2 regions of the Brevibacillus sp. HB1.2 genome follow, and region 2 is predicted to be linked to the other one. Evidence: a T-box and tRNA genes for the amino acid it is inferred to sense, from the RefSeq annotation. Region 2 holds a T-box; the other holds one or more tRNA genes.
What was found. A T-box is a leader RNA that pairs with one kind of tRNA and senses whether it is charged. The one in region 2 lies ahead of HPY28_RS10190 (valine--tRNA ligase), so its partner is inferred to be a tRNA-Val.
Positions count from the first base shown of each region.

Region 1: it encodes a tRNA-Val, which carries the amino acid that the T-box ahead of HPY28_RS10190 (valine--tRNA ligase) is inferred to sense. The anticodon was not compared.

Region 1 covers NZ_JABMIU010000002.1:608,259-615,701, forward strand. The annotation lists gene HPY28_RS07580 (S1 family peptidase) at 1-897, shown strand, start outside; gene HPY28_RS07585 (DUF3221 domain-containing protein) at 961-1,518, shown strand; gene HPY28_RS30375 (GNAT family N-acetyltransferase) at 1,883-2,614, opposite strand; tRNA gene HPY28_RS07600 (tRNA-Val) at 2,744-2,819, opposite strand; tRNA gene HPY28_RS07605 (tRNA-Ile) at 2,845-2,921, opposite strand; gene HPY28_RS07610 (phosphatidylglycerophosphatase A family protein) at 3,341-3,934, opposite strand; gene HPY28_RS07615 (alpha/beta hydrolase) at 4,115-4,819, shown strand; gene HPY28_RS07620 (hypothetical protein) at 4,822-4,980, opposite strand; gene HPY28_RS07625 (YjcG family protein) at 5,126-5,635, shown strand; gene HPY28_RS07630 (GNAT family N-acetyltransferase) at 5,714-6,169, shown strand; gene HPY28_RS30380 (imine reductase family protein) at 6,275-6,790, opposite strand; gene HPY28_RS30385 (NAD(P)-binding domain-containing protein) at 6,791-7,174, opposite strand; gene HPY28_RS07640 (TetR/AcrR family transcriptional regulator) at 7,375-7,443, shown strand, end outside.
Region 2 covers NZ_JABMIU010000003.1:446,525-453,967, reverse strand. The annotation lists gene HPY28_RS10195 (bifunctional folylpolyglutamate synthase/dihydrofolate synthase) at 1-881, opposite strand, end outside; gene HPY28_RS10190 (valine--tRNA ligase) at 925-3,597, opposite strand; T-box leader at 3,655-3,896, opposite strand; gene HPY28_RS10185 (STAS domain-containing protein) at 3,956-4,282, opposite strand; gene HPY28_RS10180 (ATP-binding protein) at 4,390-5,628, opposite strand; gene HPY28_RS10175 (PP2C family protein-serine/threonine phosphatase) at 5,654-6,856, opposite strand; gene HPY28_RS10170 (hypothetical protein) at 7,107-7,289, shown strand; gene HPY28_RS10165 (protein kinase family protein) at 7,330-7,443, opposite strand, start outside.

The sequences.
Region 1 (7,443 bases), on a different contig from region 2:
CGTAGATTGACCTACACCAAAAACATACCTATTATGGTACTTTATAACAGAAATGTCTTTCAAAATTCAGCAAACCTTAAGAAGAAAGGGTTAGATATAGTTTCTGTCAATGTTGACTTGCCAACTCAAAAAATTAACATTGGAGTAAAGGAAAAGACATCAGAAAAAAAGGCTGCAAAGCTTCTTATGGCAGAAATAGATGAAAAGGCTACATTGGCTGAAATAGGTTTTGATGCTGACATTTTCATTATCAAGAAAGAAGAACAACGCAAGGCTCAGGCTCAGCCAAGCGACAAATTTAGACCAATTCAAGCTGGCTTAAGAATAAAAAATACTACAGAAGACAGAAGTTGCACCTCTGCGTTTTCAGTACAAAAGGATAACGATTTTTATGTTTTAACTGCTGGACACTGCACGGAAAATGTTGGGGATATATTTGAGCAAGGAGGAACAAGGTTTGGTAAAACCGCAGATTTTAATTTCGGTGGTAGTGTGGATGCAGCACTCATCGAACTAACAAAGGGATCTGATGATGCTACTTACTATGTTTTTGGAAATTATAAATCAGAATACAATACTATTACAGAGGTTCAGAGAACAAGGGATGAAACCATTGGAGATACTGTTTGCATTTCAGGAAGTCAAATGAAAAGAGTGAAGTGTGGAACGCTGAAATCAACTAATTGGAGGGGGAATATAGAAAGCCCCAATGGAGAGACACAATACTTTACTAACATGAGACAAGCTAGTTATTCAGAAGTACAAGGGGATAGCGGAGGGCCTATATTTTATGGTGGAACAGCAATAGGAGTTCATAGCGCGGATACTGGAGTTTACACACATATCAGCGAAATAGAAGATTATTTTAACATTGATTCAATTTTTACTGGTAACTAGTTGAAATAAAGTTCCCCATGAGAGAAGGTTTTCTCATGGGGAACAAGAAAGGAAATGAGCACAATGAAAAAGGCTTTGACATTAATCATTGCAGCATTGCTCATAACTGGATGTGCCACTAATCACAAGAAGGTTGAAAAGCAAGCATTAACAGGATACGTAACTGAAAAAGATTATGAAAAAAAAGGTCTCTTAGTTATAGAAAATGATGAAACCAAGACGAGCGATGAGAATTTCTATGCAGCAGAGTGGTATTTCCCAAAAGAAGAAGCCGTATTCCTTGATAGCAAGGGGAATAGCATCTCGTATGATGAAATCGAAGTTGGTCACACAGTATCTACATGGTCAACAACACCATCAGCACAGTCTTATCCCAGTGGCGCAGAACTCAGTAAACTTGTAATTAAAGAAGAAAGTAAAAATCCTATTGATCAAATGGATGAAAAAAGTGCGATTCAACACGCAATCAATTACTTAAAGAACACACATAACGATGGAATCATTATTAAAAGTGCAAGTGGACAGAAAGATCATTGGCTGATAAAAGCAACCGACTATGATCATAAAACAGATACTATTCTAAAAATCAATGCACAAACAGGAGAAGTAAAAGAGATTTAAAATTTGTACCCTGCTGCAACTAAAGAAAGGAGGTGATAATCTCCCATAAAAGTGTCATTTTATTCGTTCAATTCACCTATCAATGGATCAATTAAAGAACGAAATTCGTTAATTGAAATTCCAAAACCATAATGATTTAAAATATCAGTCAGCTCATTGTTATAGATTTCTGACTTGATTAATGCCAAATCACTCAGAAGTATATTTACTACTTCTCGATCTTCCATGTTCGATATAAGTTACTGTATTGTCTAAGTGTAGCGCGAGTTGGCTTTTCTTTGAAATTGCAGTAATACATTGCCACAAAGTGCTCAAATGTGACAACCTCTTTTTTGGCCATCTCTATCACCCTTTTCCAATCAAATTAACATTTCATCCATTCCCAAATGTTGCTGTCTGTCTTTTCTTCTTTCAATCTCCAACTACTCTTCTCATAATACTCATTCATTTTAGAAGTAGTCGGACATATTACCTCAATTGGGCACTCCCCCAAGATCTGAAGCATTTTATCCATTAACCTCTGTCCTCGATGACTTGGACGAATTGCAAACTGATATAGCGAAATAGTTTGATCAGACTTTCTAGGATAAAAGCGCATTGCTCCTACAATTTGGTTATCATCTATTACTACAACGACTTGCCTTCTACGCACAGCAGCAAATGCTCCATCTGGACATAAAAATTCCCTATTAGAAATACCATCGTTATTTTCTTGAATGTTATTCTGAAAGAAAAATACAACATCATTCCCTAACCATGAATCAGCTAATGTTATCTTCATTATTCTAACCTCATCAAATCCCAATTTATGTAGAGAGTAGTTCTTTAATGGCTCTCCTGTAACGCAACATCCGTTCATGGTCATTTTTGTTGGATCTGGGATGCGGGTCAAGTCACAGTTATCTTCTAGGTCTGCCAGTTTAACGAACCTTGCTATCGGGTCAATTTTCGCTCTTTTTACAAATTCCATGTAGGTCTCGCCTTCATTTCTAGTTAGAGCAACGACTGCTCCCACAATCTCAGGAGAAAATCCAGATTCGAGAAGATCTTCCTTAGAGCCTTTTCTAATGTACTCATTCACACCCTCCTTCCTCATGAAGTCCCCATTTTAAAACGAATAGTATTTGCCACCCAAATCGTAGAATATGGGGGTTAGTGACTGTGGCTAATCAAAAGCATAAAATAAAAAACCCTTGATTCCTCAAGGGTTCTAACGTTCATACTATGGTGATCCGGACTGGGTTCGAACCAGCGACCCCCACCCTGTCAAGATGGTGCTCTCCCAACTGAGCTACCGGATCATGGGATATGTGTGTGATCGTTTAATGGTGGGCCCTGTAGGACTCGAACCTACGACCAATCGGTTATGAGCCGACCGCTCTGACCAACTGAGCTAAGGGCCCGAATCGTATCGGACGTCGATCACATTTATTACTATACAGCATCGTAAAATGGATTTCAAGAGGAAATGAATAATTTCTTGTAAAAATTTTCACTCGTACCAAAAGAACACTAAGAAACCCAGTGATATCAGTCTTGCTTTTACCATGTAAAAAGCCTCGTCATCTCGTTTCAGCTATATATGCTTACCCAAGACCCCAACAAAAAAGCCATTCCCCACCGCTGCGACCCACATCCCCCCTACTAAACATGGGGATTACCTACTTGATGGCATCACATCAAACATGACGCCATCAAGCATATGAGCTACACCAGTGAAGAATTGGCTTCTGCCAGTCTAAAGACGATCCAATAAAGGGTACAACAACAAACAAGATAATTAGGTAATGATCGAGACAAACTTCCTCATCGCAACCCTAACCTACCCCGCCTGCTCCGTCCCTTTCCCTTTCTCCTCGACACGCAGCTCGGCTTCCTGTTGCTTCAACGCCTCATTTCGTGTCAATTCCGCCTCCTGCTCATCTCTCATCCGATGGGCCATACGGCTAGACGCATTGGCTGCCACACTCGCCACGAGGTCGTCCAAAAATGTGTGAACACGTCCCTCTCCCGACTTGGTATCCAGCCTTTTAATCACCCCGACCTTGTGCTTATCCAAATGGCCAAAGGTGGTCACCGCGATACTTCCATATCCAAATACGGAGCCTAGCGCCAATGTTTCGTCGCATCCGAACAGTCCTTCATCTGACGCGATGATAGATTGGAGCGGCTCGGACAAGAGGCCCTTCTCTGCTAACGTATCCAACTCAACGCCAACCAGGATGGCGTGCTGCATTTCCCTTTTTTCCAAGACCGCTTTCACGCTCTCGATGCACTGCGCCATCGTGAGATCTGGATGGTAAGGTGATTGCATGAGATAGACGATCTCTGCGATATCATCCATCGTCACTCCGCGTTCTGCCAAACGTGCGAGAGCAGCGTTTCTGACTTCGATGCTGTGTACTTGCTTCTTCATATAAGAGACAACCCCTTCCACAAATCGAGTGAAGTCGTTTCCTACCATAGTATCACACGCTGACCAAATTGCGACAATCTTTCGCCCACAGCCTGACTGACCCTGCACCCAAACTGTTGGGCATGCCCGCTCACTCCTGTATAATAATGAATAGAAGATCCCAATAAGGAGGACACCGCAGTGGCCCTTGAGGAAATCATCTTGGAAAGCCGGCATTTGGGGACGCCGGAAAAGCTGATTGTCTACACACCCCAACGCTACTCGCCACTCTACTCGTATCCAGTCCTTTATGTGCAGGACGGAGAAGATTACTTGGCAATGGGCAGGATGGCTTCTTTGCTAGATCAATTGAATCGGGACAAAGAATTGCCTGATATCATCGCTGTCTTTCTCCCGGTCGAGAAAAGCAAACGGAACGACCGCTATCATCCGGATGGCAAGGAGCATATGGCCTACCGTCGCTTCCTCGCCGATGAAGTCGTGAGCTATGTCGATACGCATTACTCCACACATCCTTTGGGGAACGCACGAACACTTCTTGGCGAATCTTTGGGCGGGGTTGTCTCTCTGTTTACTGCTCTTTACTATCCACATACGTTTGGACAAGTTGCCTGCCAGTCGATTGCCATGGACGCAAAGTTAAATCGTCTGATAGCTGACGCTGACTTTTCCGTGCCGCAAACCATTTATTTGGAGATCGGGACGGAGGAAACGGCAGTAAGCACGGGCCGGGGCACATTGAATCTTCTTGCGGCCAATGAAGAGTTGCGCGAGATTTTGGGTACGAAAAAAGCCACCCTCGTTTATGAAACGTTTGAGGGTGACCATACGTGGAGCCATTGGCAGCGCAATCTACCGCGTATGCTAAAGACGCTTTACGGGTAAACTTACCGTGGCTGTTCTTCTTGTGGACCTTCATCCTTGATAGTCGATACGAGTGCTTCTTCGAATTCTCCTTTTCGTATCGCAGTCAAGATCGTGAAGGTCAGCACAGACAGTAGAAGCAGAACGAGAAAAATGAATGTGATCATCATAGCCGTATACATGCAGTGCGGCACCTCCTTGCACTACACAGTCTTTCCTTTGACACAAGGAATATACAGACCCACGCTTAACATTACACAAATGAAGAATTTTCTGTTAAAATAATATCTTGTAGAGCATGATAGATAGTAAGGAGGAGTGGTTCTGATGATGTACAGTATCGTTATATTCCCATCTAGCAAGGTGCAAGAAGTAGCCAATTCTTACCGGAAACGTTATGACCCGGGCTATGCTTTGGTTCCTCCGTATATCCGTTTGAAGGAAGCCTTTGAGCTGGACGAAGCCAAGCTTCCTGAGCTGGTGAGCCATCTGGAGCAGGTTGCCTCCTCTACCGACAGCTTTTCGGCTCATTTCCATCGGGTATCTTCTTTCCACCCTACCAACAACGTGATCTATTTGGCTGTGCAAAACAAAGAACCATTTAACGAGCTGCATCAAAAGATTGCCAATCAGTGTGTGAATGAAAAAGAAACCTACGCATACGTACCGCATCTGACCATCGGGCGCGACCTGTCCGACGATGAGCTGCGGGATGTAACCGGCCAACTGAGCATGGCAAAAATTGACCTGAACAGCGAGATTGATCGCTTCCACTTGGTTTATCAACTCGAGGATGGCATCTGGAGCGTTTACCAGACTTTCCTTCTCAAAAAATAAACACCCTTTCCTCAATCATCAACCCTCCCTGCGTATCCGTCGTAGGGAGGGATATTTTCTAACAAAGGACGAATACCGATGAACCTGCAAACCTACCAGATCCAAAGAGTCACCACTGAACAAGAATTGGCGGATGCCCTGTCCGTACGCCGAGTCGTCTTCATCGAGGAACAGGAAGTACCAGAAGAGTTGGAAATAGATGAGCATGATACATTGGATAGCGGGACGATTCATTTTGTAGTCTACCGTGAAGGAAATCCAGTGGGGGCAAGCCGTCTCCGTACCTACGCACCTGGGGTAGGAAAAATTGAACGGGTAGCGGTTGCCAAAACAGAACGCGGTACCGGACTGGGCCGCCAAATCATGCTCGCGATGGAAGAGTTGGCCAAACAACACGGGTATGACAGCCTGAAGCTGAACGCACAGACGCAAGCCCAACGGTTTTATGAAAAGCTCGGCTATGAACCTTTTGGCGACTTGTTTGATGATGCGGGTATCGAGCATATTGCGATGGTCAAATCCATTCGCGAATAACAGAAGCTACGTGCAGCGCCATCCCTCAGATAGAAAAACAACCTCGTTTTCGCTATGATCATCATGCGAAGCGAGGTTGTTTTTCATTGGCACCCGAGAAAGGCATTAAATCACCTGTGGTTTCCGGATTGCCTCAATCACTCGTTCAAAAGAGTCAGCACCGTGGCCCTCTGCTACTTTCTGTGTGGCCAATGCCAGCAACGGCGTTAACCAATCAACGGGGATTCCCTGTTCCTTGCTGGCATGGATGATGTGTTCAAGTCCGAGTTTGTTCGTATTCATGTTGGACACATCGGTCGTGAAGTTTCCTTCATCACGTGCACGTGCGGCAACCGGATCTGATAAGAGCGGGGCAATCAAGTGATGAATCCAGCTGGTTGCGTATGGAAGAAACTCTGTCGCCGTTATGTTTGCCGTACTTAACAAGGCATGGGCATGCAGAGAACCATACCAAGCGCCATACATCATGGTGAGCAGGGACAAATCGTAGATCAACGGCACGCCATAGTCTTCACTGAGATAGGCAGCGTTACCTCCCAGCAGCTTCAATGTCGGTTCATATGCTTCAAATAGCGCCTTCGACCCGCCGTAGAAAATGAGTGTTTCAGGCAGTCCAATCATTTAAGGGACAGCCATAATCGCTCCATCGAGATATTGCCCACCGCGCTCGCTTACCCACTTGGCAGACTTGCGTGCATCCTCCGGGGTTCCGGTGGTGAGGTTGACGATGACACGCCCTGATAATTCATTTTCCAAGGGCTCTAGCAGGTCTTGCATGACTTTGTAGGTCGATAAGCAGACAACGACCAAGCTGCTTGCCGTGATTGCCTCTGCTACACTGCCCGCCAGTACTGCTCCCTTCCCGACGAGACCTTTGGCTCTATCTGCTGAACGGTTCCAGACAGTCGTTGGATGACCACCATTTAGAAAAGCATCCGCGAGTGCTACTCCCATATTGCCAAGGCCAATGACTGATACAGACGCTGGAATTGATGTTGATTTCATCGTTTGACACTCCATTCATTTTATACTTTGCAAGCGAGATGATCTGACGCTACATGCAAGATCTATCTCTCTTGATTGCGATTCTAAAGGTTTACACTAGTGTGAATGTCAATACAAAAATCAATGCTTCTTGACACTTCACTCCCGGTGGAATAACATGGAACCAGAAACATACGATACCGTATCTTTTGAGGTGAACCATGCAATACGTACGTGAAGATTGGATTCGGGCAGGACTTGATATGTTGGCTGAAGCAGGTATTGACGCT
Region 2 (7,443 bases):
TCCTCCAGCAAGAAAGAGAAGTAATTCCGCAGGATATCAATGGTCATTAAAGCAACGGCTGCATTGGTTGTTTGGTGAATGCCATTCATGGTGAGACGGTAGGATGCTTCTACACGACGGTGAATGCTTTTGTAACGAAACTGTTGGTCATTCAACTGCTCCTCTACCTGCTCTGCCTGGAAATGTTCACCTATATGGTATAGCGTACTCTTTGTTTGTCTCGCGCGCTCCTCAAAAACCTCGAGAAGTTCTGGCCTAACCTCACCTGTGACTACAGGAACACCCGGCTTGATAATCCCCGCTTTTTCCCGGGCAATATCTTCCAAGCTATCTCCCAACACTTGCGTATGGTCCATGCCGATATTCGTGATGACCGAAACAAGCGGAAGGACGACGTTCGTCGAATCCAATCGCCCGCCTAGTCCTGTTTCCCATACGACTACCGCTGGTCTCGCCACTCTTGAAAAATAAAGAATGGCGATCAGCGTAATCACTTCAAATTCGGTAGGGGAACCGAACTCTGTTTCTTGTTCGCATCGTTGCACCCATACCTTAACCTCATTTACCAGCTGCAATAGATCTTCTTCCGCGATCATGCTGCCGTTGAAACGGATGCGCTCACGGAAATCAACCAAATAGGGGGAGGTAAATGTACCTACACTATATCCGGCTTCCATCAGCATTTGCGTCAGGAATGCGCAGGTTGAACCTTTTCCATTGGTGCCAGCCACATGAATAAATGGGATTCTCCGCTCAGGATTTCCTACTTGCTCCAAAACCCACTGCATTCTCTCAAGCCCCGGCCGTTGACCGAACCTGAGCAGTCCATGCAGCCAGTCGAGCGCTTGCGTGTATTCTACAAACCCTTCTTCTGCTTGCATACCACAATGCTCCATTCTCAAAAATATGCGATGGTATGGCGGATCATTCGCCCTTCAATTCGGCAAGTCGTGTAATCACTTTATCCCGCTTATCCATGTAGTCTGCCATCTTCGCTTTTTCCTCTGCGACTACTTTTTCAGGTGCCTTGGCCATAAATCCAGCATTGTTGAGCTTTTTCTCAATGCGCTCCACTTCGTCGTTGAGTGTCGCCACTTCTTTTTCCAGGCGCTTCAGCTCTTGCTCGATATCGATCAAGCCTGCCAGTGGAAGGAACAATTCTGCTCCCGTGATCACAGCAGACATCGCTTTATCAGGCGTAGCCAGATTCAGGCTGATTTCCAGACGCTCAGGGTTGCAGAAACGGGCGAGGTAGTGTTCACCGCGTGTCAGGCGCTCAGCGGACAATGCATCGCTTGGCTTGATCAAGAGCTCAATTTTCTTGGACATCGGTACGTTTACTTCTGCACGGATGTTGCGTACGCTGCGGATGATATCCATCAATTGGTTCATTTCGCTTTCTGCTTCAGCAAAAATCCATTGCTCGTTAACAGTTGGCCAAGGTGCTACTGTGATGCTCTCGCCTTGGTGTGGCAATGCCTGCCAGATTTCTTCCGTGATGAACGGCATGAACGGATGCAACAGCTTGAGCGTTTGATCCAGAACCGTCACCAGAACGGATTGGGTTGTTTTCTTCGCCGCTTCATCTGTACCGTACAGCGGCAGCTTCGCCATCTCGATATACCAGTCACACAGGTCATCCCAAATGAAGTTGTAAAGCACACGACCTGCTTCACCGAATTCAAATGCGTCAGACAGACGGGTTACATCTGCGATTGTCGCTTGCAGGCGGGAGAGAATCCATTTGTCTGGTGTAGACAGCTCACCGCTCAAATCGATTTCCTCGTATTTGAAGTCAGCCAGGTTCATCAAGGCAAAACGAGACGCGTTCCAAATCTTGTTCGCGAAGTTGCGGTTTGCCTCCACCTTTTCCCAATAGAAGCGTTGGTCATTCCCTGGGGAATTCCCTGTCGCCAGTGTGTATCGCAGTGCATCCGCTCCGTACTTCTCAATCACTTCCATTGGATCGACACCGTTGCCGAGTGATTTGGACATTTTGCGGCCCTCAGAGTCACGAATAATGCCGTGAATCAAGACGGATTCAAACGGACTTTTCCCGGTAAATTCAAGACCTGAGAACATCATCCGAGCAACCCAGAAGAAGATGATATCGTAGCCTGTTACCAGGACATTCGTTGGATAGAAGTACTTCATGTCCTCGGATTCTTCCGGCCAGCCCAGAGTCGAGAACGGCCATAGACCAGCGGAGAACCATGTATCGAGAACGTCGTTGTCCTGCTCCAGCTTGTGGCTGTGGCAGCTTGGGCACTCAGTCACATCCGCGCGAGATACAATCGTTTCGTTACAATCTCCGCAATACCATGCAGGAATTCGGTGGCCCCACCAAAGCTGACGGGAGATGCACCAGTCGCGGATGTTTTCAATCCAACGCAGGTAGTTCGTCTTGAAGCGGTCTGGGACGAATTTCACACTTTCAGGGCTATTTGCATTAGCCAGTGCTTCGTCAGCCAAAGGCTGCATTTTTATGAACCATTGGGTAGAAAGGTATGGTTCTACGACTGCATCGCTTCGCTCACTATGTCCAACCTGATGGATATGCTCCTCAACCTTGAACATAACACCTTGCTCAGTCAAATCTTTGATGATTTGCTTCCGGCATACAAAGCGATCCAAGCCATTGTAGATACCAGCCAGTTCGTTCATCGTGCCTGTCTCATCCATGACAACGATTTGTGGCAACTGATGACGAAGACCCAATTCAAAGTCATTCGGATCGTGTGCTGGCGTAATTTTTACAGCGCCAGAACCAAACTCAGGATCAACGTAGTCATCAGCGACGATTGGAATTTCGCGTCCTACGATTGGCAAAATCACGGTTTTCCCGATCATGTCTTTGTAACGCTCATCTTCCGGATGTACCGCTACAGCCGTATCACCGAGCATCGTTTCCGGACGGGTTGTAGCTACTTCGATATAACCGGTGCCATCTGCCAATGGGTAACGCATGTGATGCAGCGCACCTTTTACTTCCTTGTAGATTACTTCAATATCGGATAGAGCCGTGCGGGCTGCAGGGTCCCAGTTAATGATACGGTTACCGCGATAGATCAAGCCTTTTTCGTAGAGGCGAACAAATACTTCGCGTACAGCTTGGGACAAGCCTTCATCCATCGTAAAACGCTCGCGGGAGTAATCTAGGGCAAGACCGAGCGTTTCCCACTGCTCACGAATATGTGAAGCGTAAATGTGCTTCCACTCCCATACCTTTTCCACGAATTTTTCGCGGCCCAGATCATGACGAGAGATGCCTTCTTCTCGCAAGGTAGCCTCTACCCGCGCTTGGGTTGCGATACCGGCGTGGTCCATACCTGGCAAGAACAAGGCGCTGTAGCCTTGCATACGCTTGGTACGCGTAATGATATCTTGCAAAGTCGTATCCAGCGCGTGGCCCAAGTGCAATTTACCAGTTACGTTCGGCGGTGGAATGACAATCGTAAACGGACGTTTATTCGGGTCACGTTCTGCCTTGAAAAATTGTTTTTCGATCCAATACGGATACCATTTGTTCTCTGCTGCCTTTGGATCATAGTTTTTCGGCAGCAATTGGTCGATGTCGGTTGTTGGCTGTGTAGACATGTACGACTCCTCCTATTAGCATAACTTTCTTTGCAAAAAATAAAAAAACCCTTCATCGCAAAGGACGAAAGGATTATTTTCGCGGTACCACCTTTGTTAACACACGATAAACGTCATGCTTATGGCGTGTTCACTCTGACAAGATAACGGTTGCGAACCGGTCTCGGCTAGGCACATGCTTTCACCGAAAAAACTCCTGGGCGACCTTCAGCCATTCATAACCTTAGAGAATCTCGCAGCAACTGATTCTCCTCTCTGCTAAGGCGTCCTGACTTACTCTTCCCACTCATCGTTCATATCGTATGTAGTTGTCGTATGATTAGCTTTTCACTATTATATACAATCACGCTGTTTGGCGTCAAACCCGGGTTTCGCCCACTTTTCCAACTGCAATGCCCAGTGCTTCGGTAAAACCGAGCACGCCCAAAATATCGAGAATTTCTTCTCGGACATTGACGATTTCTACCTGTTTGCCCATGGCCAACAGTTCTTTCGTGGTAAAAAACAGGCTTCCAATACCGGAAGAATCTACAAAGGAGACACCTTGAAAATCGACGGTAACGGATTGATTTCGCCCTCCATACTGTTGGAGCAATTCACCTACTCGATCTCCTACAGCCATGTCCAACTCTCCGACGAAAAACAATGTAGCCTGTCCGTTCGCCTCTGTTGCGCGGTAGTCCATGCTCAAACTCCTCTCAATAGGTATCGGTACACCCAATCTGCTCGTCCTTTTACTATATTACCCATTTTCATTCACTTGCAAACATTTGGCTTTTGGGAAATCGTAGCTTAACGCGAAAGGATACATTCTAAAATCAGCTTTGTACCTGCCAGGGAGCTACTTAAATAAACACGATCACAGTATTGCAGGATCACGTGAAAACCGGCCCCAAGCGAGTGGCGCGTAGAAAATCCTTGCTGTAGGGTAGCTCGCGGGATATCCTCGAGCAAAATTCCTTGTCCTTCATCATGGATCACAGCCCGACACATCTGCCTGTCATTCGATAGGTATAGCGTGACCACACCGCCATTACCGTGCTTCAACGTATTGGAAGCAGCTTCGTTGACCGCAACGAGAAACTGTAGCAAGCGCTTATCAGAAATGCCTTGTGGTTCCAAAGCTTGCTTGAACAATTTACGCAGTTCTGCCAGCTGCTCCGGTAAGCGGATGTCGATTGCCAAGAGCTTATGCCCTTCCCGAAGCAAGAAAAATAATTCTTCATCACTTAGCAACAATAGCTTACCTTCTGTGACCACACCCAGAATATCTCTGTAGATCTCCCATTCCCGTCTTTTGCGTTTTCTTTCTTCTGCAATAACGGCAGTGACATCGATCAAAGCCATTCCACAGGTCCGATCTGGCAATACAGATGTGTATAATTCAAAGACCTTTGTGCCATCAGAGGTGACAATTTGCTCCCTTATAGGACCACCCGATCCAGCCACATCTTCGACCAGTCGTTGCATTTCTCGCTCTACTTCCACACTCGCACGAACGTCACCCAACGGACGCACTTTCCCTTCATCGTAAAGATAGAGGAAAACGGTCTCGATCTGACGCAGTATGGATAACTTCTGAATCTCTTGCTTTATTAATCGCCCCCGCTCGTCGTCTCGATCCTTCCAATGTAACAAGACGTCTGCCAGGTCCAATTCGCCACTCATGTGCCATGTATGAAATTCTTCCAGAAGCAATCGCTCCAGAACATCTTCCCGTCGCAAAACTTTTTCGATATCGATAATGTAGTACGGATCACCTGCTATACCGCGCAATCCGCTACCGATAATTCGGAAATCATAGGCGAGCTCTATTTCTATGCGTCCGTGCAAATCATGATCAGAACTGCTTAACCCAATGGTCGTCCGGCTCACTGCTACCAGCTTCGCCTGGAACGATTCCATCGTCGCTAGGTTCGTCACCTTTACAGTGCGGGGCGGAACTACTTTGTTCGCTGCACCGCCAGAACGTAGCGCGACAAGGCAATTATCACAAGTGGGATTGTCCGGACAACGCTCACACAAAATCACAGTTCATCCTCCTATTCACGCGCAACTACACGAGGGCTATACTCTCTTCAGGCTCAAATTGAAGAATCAACACAGAAATATCATCCGTTTGGTTTCGCTGCTGTGTTATCCCCATTAAGTAGGCCTCAACTCGATTCATCGATTCCTGCTTACTTTCACCAGACATATTTAATAAGGAGGATAGTTCTTCTAGCCAATGCCTGCTGCCTCGAGATACTTCTTTTCTCCCTGTATCCAGCAAACCATCTGTGTAGAGCAATAGCATGCCCTCTTCTTCTAAGGGTACCTCCTCCATTTGATACGTGCTATCGGGCAAAAGCCCTAGGCCGACCCCACCCTTGCTAGCTAAAATGGTTTGATTCGACTTGGACAAATAAAAAGGCTGTGGATGTCCTGCCCTGCCAAATCGAATTTTGTGTTCCATCTCATCATAGACAGCAACCAGCATCGTAATGTAAGAACGAGTTTTTACTAAATCAGCATAAAGCAACTGATTGAGTCTTTCCAAAATCTCATCCGGCGAATAGCTGGACTGCAAAACCTGCCGTACAGCAATCCTAATCCCCGTTGCCCAAATACTAGCCAAAAAACCGTGCCCAGACACATCCGCAATGATAAAACAGGTGTAGCGATCATTGATTTGTCTATAATCGATGTAATCTCCGCCTACATAATCGACGGGTACGTAAACCGTTCTTGTTCGCAAACTGGTTAACTGCAACTCTTCTGTGGGAATGAGCATCGACTGCATACGTCTAGCCAGCTTCATCTCCATCTCGATTTCTCGCTGCCCTGATGACTGGTCCTGTTGACATCTGAGGATCAACGCCCGAATGTTCACGAGGAGCAGCCCATAAAAAGATTTCTCCAGTTCCTTTAGCTCACGGTCATTGACGTTACTCTGGGCGAACAAGCGGACATAGCGCGGTGTTTGAGCGGTGTCACACTGTTCCGAGACAACAATGCGCTCCTCTACTTCGCGCTGCACTTTTGCGCTCTCTTTGTTGCCACGCTCGATCCGAAAATAGACAGCACCTAGAGCCGATTCAAACGTGATCGACAAGAAGCAAGGCTTGTCCATCTTCACGAACCACGTATCAACCAACTCTTCTATAAATGGCATGAGGCTCTCGTAATTGACTTGGCGCTTGCTTTGCTCATTGCTGGTCATCACCAGATACTCGTAATTCTGTTTTAATTCCATTAGTTTGACCAATTGATGATTCATCCCCGAGCCACTCCCATACACACTTTAGCATAATTCTTTCTTTCGGGAATTGCGAAAAGGGTTATGGCAATTTTCAAAAACATTGTGATCACCTTTATTCGTTTCGTCCTAGCCTTCCTGCCCTACACCTTCCCTTTTCAGACACCATTCAAACCACTATCTACTTTCAATGAAAATGTTTTAGGCATTTGCTCAAGGTTGTAGACACTGTCCAAAGTAGCCGCGCATATGCTGGAATGAGGTGATTGTGATGAATTTCCGTTGGAAGTATAACCCCACGTATTTACGGATCAAATACGGATGCAAACAGGTGCTCTTTCCGCTGTTGGTTTTTCAGTTTATCCGAACCGTTGTATTTCCTACCTCTTTTGATGTCGTCCTTCTCGGTTTGCTAGCCATGCTCTATGTTGCCATCTCTCTTGAATGGTTATAAAAAAAGAAAAACAACGCCCCACGCGGTGAGACGTTGCTTATTAAAAGGCTTGCTGGACCCAACGATGCAGGCGCATCAGGCGGTCCATATCTTTTTCAAAACGTTGGACAGCGTAAAACTCGCTCCACTCGCGGGGATGATGATAATAAATATC